Regions from separate parts of the Alteromonas stellipolaris genome, predicted to be linked through region 2. Evidence: predicted binding sites of a transcription regulator. Region 2 holds the regulator's gene; the other holds the start of a gene.

Region 1 (3,172 bases), 240 kb from region 2:
AACGCGAATACAAATTCCCTTCTCACTACCGCCTTATCTCTTCCACTGACAAACGGGGTGTCATACAACACTGCAATGACGAATTTGTAGAGGCAAGTGGGTACAATCGAGAAGACCTGATAGGAAAAAACCACAACATTATCCGTCATCCGGATATGCCCTCAAGTGTGTTTAAAGAAATGTGGCGAACTTTAGAGTCGGGTCAAAGTTGGGCTGGACTCGTTAAAAATAGAAGAGAAAACGGTGACCACTATTGGGTGTCAGCATTCGTAACTCCCGTATACGAAAACGGGCAAGCGGTGGGTTATGAGTCAGTTAGGGTTCATGCCGCCGATGAAGAAATAACACGAGCATCCGCCATTTATGCCAGGTTATCGGCAGGAAAATCGCCAATTCCCTTTGCTGCAAAATTGGGTCAGACACTCTCACCTATGTTACCCATGATAGTGGTAAGTTTATTATTATTGGTAGCAATTGGTTTTACCGCGGGTCTGGTACCCCTAGGTGTTACTTTCATTGCGCTACTGATTATGATGGCGTGGCAATCGGCAAAAAGTCGGAGCTATTGGCGGGAATTTCTTTCGTTAAGCCCTGCTAGTTATAGTAATGAACTCGTGGCACAAACGTATTATGCCGATGTTGATTATATTGCTCAGGCTAAGTTGGCGTTAGGCTGTGAACTCGCGCGTACGCGCACGGCGTTGACCCGCATCAAAGATGCATCTGTGGGGTTGGAAGATATTGCGGTTTCAACTCACAGCCAAGCCGAGCTAACCAGCAAAACGATTATTCAGCAAAATCTTGCCACCCAGCAAATTGCCACAGCGGTAACTCAAATGAGTCAGGCTATTCAAGAAGTGGCTGAGCGAGTAGAGAGCAATGCTGTTAGTGCCAAAACTGCCGCAACTAACGTACAAATGGGTAACCACAAAGCTGAAGAAGCGATGCAGGCTATACTGTCATTAAAAGGTGCGGTGGAGTCGATTTCCGATACGGTTACCGAGCTTGCCCAATCCACCAGTGATATAGGCTAAGCCGCTAGCATCATTTCTAGCATCGCTGATCAAACAAACCTGCTAGCACTTAATGCCGCTATAGAAGCCGCCCGCGCTGGCGAGCAGGGACGCGGTTTTGCTGTTGTTGCCGATGAAGTTCGTACCTTGGCCTCTAAAACCCGGGTGTCCACCGATAAAATTCACAATATCATTCAAGAGCTTGTTGATAGAACAGAACGGGCCGTAAAGGTATCTTCAGAAGGGTTGGTATCTGCTGAACACGGTAGTGCCATTGTTGAAGAAACCCGAGGCGCGCTACAAGAAATCAATAACGCGGTAAGTGGTATTGCCTCAGCTACCGTAGAAATGTCTTCTGCTGTAGAAGAACAAAGTACCGTGGCTGAGCATATTAATCAGCAGCTGGTCGATGTTGCTGATAGTGCAGAAGAAACGCAGAAGTCTTCAGAAGCCTCGCTCAAAGTGGGTCGAGATCTTCGTGACACCGTAAATCAAGTTAACGGGTTAATTGCTCGTTTTAACACGGATAAGCGCACAGGGTAATCTGTGCTGTTTATTTTTTGGCGTGCTTTTAACCATTTTCTATTTACGTTCGTTCCACTTAAAAGCACGCCGAGCTTTTTTGCTATGCCTATCCGTTGGCTTTAAGCTTTACTACGTCGGCACTCTCATCTTCTAGTACACTCTGTGCTGTCGCGCCTTTAAAAATCTTGCTCACCTTGTCTTTATTTTTAGACAACATAATTGTGAGTTCTTCAACAATGCTATCGTCAATGCCTAAGCCCTTTGCTTGAATGTATTCAGCAAGGTTGTCGGCAGCGTCGAGCATCTTATCGTACTGATCTGCTTCTTTTTTATCGGTAGTTACCAATTTTTCTACCCCTTTGTGCGTGACAACATACTGTGTGGTAATGGCCATGGTAGGTCCCCTTAAATGAATAGACAATAAAACTGTACAATATTTAACTGGATAAATAAACAGTATTTAAAGTTTTTTGATATTATTTTTTTTACAACTTAAGTATAGTGACCAAGTACGCTTGGATGTATTTTAAAACGTACGTTGGAAAACAGCTTTCACATCGTCATGTCTATATTCAAAAATATACCGGTTTCATTCACATTGGTTACAGCCTTTAGCTTGTTATACAACCACGAAGAACAGTAAATTTATCACTAGGCACAAGAGTCTTTCTTGCTAGAGCGTGAAATCGAGTGCCGACAGTCGGCGTGATATGGGTGACTTAGATACAAAGAGGAAGTAATGAGTTCTTCAATTGAGCGTGATATTCGCACTATTCAATCGATAGAAGCTGTACCACATATAATGAAAATGTTATCAGATGTCACTGGTCTTCGCTTTATTTGCGTAGCCAGAGTGACAGAAGATAACTGGACAATGTGCGCAGTATATGACCAAGTGAACTTCAATTTAATTCCGGGCGATCAACTCGATATCAAAACAACGTTTTGTAGCCAAGTCAGAAAATCTACAAAAGCCATCGTCATTGAACACGCAAAGAAAGATGATGTTTATCGCCAAAGTGAAATTCCTAAGATGTATGGCTTTGAAAGTTACTTTTCATTTCCCATTTACAACAAAAACGGCGATTTTTTTGGAACATTATGCGGCTTAGATCCACGTCCTGCAGTTTTAAAAACAGATAGGATTGAAAGTCAAATTAAGTCGTTTGCTGAGTTAATATCGAGGCAAATGGAAGTTGACGATCGTTTAGCTGCGGTTGAAACCGATCTCATCAGCGAGCAAGCTGCCGCTAAATTGCGAGAGCAATATATCGCCATTCTAGGCCACGATTTAAGAACACCTTTGTCGGCACTTAAAATGGGGGTCGACTTTCTTGTTGAGCACGCCAGCGATGCGACTTCCCAAAAAGTACTGGCCCGAATGGATAATAGCGCTAAACGTATGACGCGGCTCATTAGTGACGTGATGGACTTTACGCATGGTCAAATGGGCAAAGGTATTCAATTAAACGTTAAGCCAGCAAGTGATTTAAAAAGTGTACTAGTACACACCGTAAGTGAACTTTCGGGCCTGCATCCAGACCGAGAGATACTTGCGGATATTATCATAGACGGCACATTTTCATGTGACCCAGAGCGTATCAGCCAGTTGCTGTCTAACTTGCTGATTAATG
Region 2 (3,172 bases):
TACACCGGGCAACCCTTCCCCATTAGGCATATGGCAAGCTGCACAGGTGGCGTTATAAACTCGCTTACCTTCCTTCATTAGTTCATCCATCGACATATTCATCGACAGTAAACGTTGCTCTTCTTCTTTCGCTTGGCGAGCGGCTTCTTCTTGCTCGTTCATCCACGCATCAAATTCGGCAGGTTCTTTTGCGATAACCACTACCGGCATAAAGCCATGATCTTTTCCGCAAAGCTCGGCGCACTGCCCGCGATAAATACCAGGCTCGTTCACCTTTGCCCAAGATTCATTAATAAACCCTGGATTAGCATCTTTTTTCACCGCAAAATCTGGAACCCACCAAGAGTGAATAACGTCATCTGAAGTAATAAGAAAGCGCACTTTTTGCCCTGTGGGGATCACCAGTGGACGGTCGACCTCAAGCAAATAATTCGTGCCTTTCTCGAATTTGTTTTCAATTTGTTCTCGCTGAGTCGCCATTAACGAATAGAACTCAACATCTCTGTCCATGTATCGGTAATGCCACTTCCACTGAGAACCTGTAACGACAACAGTAAGATCGGGCTCACTGGTATCTTCCATCGCAATAAGGGTTTTAGCGGCGGGAATAGCCATAAGAATAAGAATGATGAAAGGTACTACTGTCCACGCAATTTCAACTTTTACATTTTCATGGAAGTGAGCAGGCTTCGCTCCTCTGGATTTACGGTGTAAGTACATTGAGGTAAACATAACCCCAAAAACCACAACGGCAATGGCGATACAGATAAAGAACATCAACATATGAAGGTCGTACACTTGACCACTTATGTCGGTTGCGCCTCGACGTAAATTCATGGATGAGCCTTCACCTGTTGCTACATCCGCAAACAGCAGTGGTGAGGTAAGCAAAAGTGGCAGCCCGTAAAGCCACTTTGTCGCTTGTGTCGCCGCTTGTGTCGTTACTCGTTTCACTCAACACCTCCGTTATAACAGAAGCATTACCGCAATAAATGCGCTGCGCTTCTGGCAACTGATACCCGAAATCCAACTTTTAACTTAATTGCCCAGCTTTAGTTGTAAAGCAAAGTTGCAGCTATTGTTATTATTTTGTTAAATACAGTATAAGAATTGCTCAATAAAACGCACAAGTCTAGTCTTTTCTAAGAAAAAACAATTCCAGCGTTTAATTTTTAATCAAAAGTTGTAAGTAAGAGGAATGAATCACGCCACAGCGTATGGGCGTTATAAGGATAATTAATGTGGCCGTTTGAAACGCTCATTTTGAACGAAATCGACGAATATAAAGTGTAATAAGTTTCTTATAATCAAAAGGTAGTTACGTAATATTGAATGCTTTTCAAACAGAATAGATAACAGACATAGCGGTAGTTAGTACTATAAAAGATGACATAAATAGAAGATAAAATGTGGGAACCGGATCAACTGGCCTCTAAGGTATTTCTGAGGCTTAAACAAGATTATTGTGCAAGCAAGGTATGGTAAACATACAAAAAAGCGGCCTATAAGCCGCTTTCTTTACTAAATAGCTAAAAAGTTACATCCAATCGGCATTTCGAATAACACCAACGGCAATACCTTCAATAGAAAAAGGCTCTGAAGCTAAGTCGACCTTAATAGGAGAAAATTCATCATTTTCAGCATGAAGTAGCACTTCACGGCCACGCTTTTCAAGGCGTTTAACGGTAACGTCTTCATCGACACGTGCCACTACCACCTGCCCATTATGGACATCCGTAGTGCGGTGCACGGCTAACAAGTCACCATCAAGTATACCTATGTCTTTCATACTCATACCGCTTACACGAAGCAAGAAGTCGGCGTGAGGCTGAAATAGGGCAGGGTCGACCTTATAATGAGATTCTATATGCTCTTGCGCTAGAATAGGTTCGCCCGCAGCCACTCGGCCAATAAGAGGTAGCCCTTCTTCTTCAGGAGCTTCATCTTCAAGTGGGATATTCAATTTAATACCACGGGAAGTACCTGGAAGAATCTCGATGACACCTTTTCGGGCCAACGCTTTTAAATGTTCTTCAGCGGCATTCGCAGAGCGAAAACCTAAATGACGGGCAATTTCTGCACGGGTAGGCGGCATGCCAGTTTCGAGCATGGTTGTTTTTATCAGCTCGAGAACTTCTGTTTGTCTTGCTGTGAGTGGGCGCATAAAAGACCTGTCTGTCTATACAGTTCCTGTAAGTATATACACCTAAAAGGAAATGACAAGCACAAAGCTTTGCAAAGCATGTTTTTTATACTGACCTAACCACAACGCAAAAAGCGGCCATGAAGGCCGCTTTGTATATCACTACTATTTAGCGTGACTAAAACTTATATTGCAAACTCAAACGCGCATTAAGCGGCTCGCCGGTGGCAATATTGTTGTCGTTATGTGCTGACGGAAAATAATCTTCGTCGAATAGGTTTTCAACGTTTAGCTGAATTTTAACGTCTTCGCTATAGTCGTAATAAAGTGCAGCGTCTACGCGAACAAAGTCAGGTAGCTCAACCGTATTATTTAATGAAGCATACTGCTCAGATTGATAAATCACGCCTAATGCAACACGCCATTCATCATTTACTTCATACTGATTCCATAACGTCAGCATATGTTCTGGTAGCTGCGCTAAGTCGCGGTTCGCCAATGTGCCATCTACAATTCGACCCATTTCTTCGCCATCAAGGTTGCTGTAACCAGCATTGATTACCCAACGTTCTGAAAGTTTACCCACCACCTGCACTTCAAAACCTTTGGTTTCGGTACCGGTTAAAATAGACGCTTCCGGGTTGTTAGGATCTTGCGCTGTGCCGTTTTCACGTTCAACTTCAAATGCCGCTGCTGTCACGCTAAGCGAGTCAGATAAATTCCACTTCACGCCAATTTCTTTATTTTCAAACTCTTCAGCTTCTAGCGCTTGGCTTGTCAGCGACAGTGAAAGGAATTGATCACCTGAACGAGGTAAAAACGATTTGCTGTAACTTGCGTAAATCGATACTGATTCCGCTGGCTTGTAAATTAAGCCTGCACGCGGAGACACTTGTGAATCAGAACTTGATAGAAAACCGTTGTTGCCATCATCTGCACCGTCAGCCACTTCAATACTATCTACGACATCGATATCGAAGTTGTCGTAGCGAAGACCCGCTACCACGATCCAATTATCGTTAAGTTTAA

Evidence for each region. The regulator LexA, encoded in region 2, represses DNA repair genes until DNA is damaged. The targets are predictions, from matches to a motif close to TACTGTATNNNNATACAGTA.
Region 1: AVL57_RS18325 (YebG family protein) is a predicted target of LexA. The motif match lies at 1,978-1,997, and genes of this name have one in related genera.

Annotation. Positions count from the first base shown of each region.
Region 1 is NZ_CP013926.1:4,329,088-4,332,259, reverse strand. It holds partial or broken gene AVL57_RS18330 (methyl-accepting chemotaxis protein) at 1-1,556, shown strand, start outside; gene AVL57_RS18325 (YebG family protein) at 1,645-1,932, opposite strand; gene AVL57_RS18320 (GAF domain-containing sensor histidine kinase) at 2,278-3,172, shown strand, end outside.
Region 2 is NZ_CP013926.1:4,565,818-4,568,989, forward strand. It holds gene coxB (cytochrome c oxidase subunit II) at 1-954, opposite strand, end outside; gene lexA (transcriptional repressor LexA) at 1,538-2,164, opposite strand; gene AVL57_RS19375 (TonB-dependent receptor) at 2,322-3,172, opposite strand, start outside.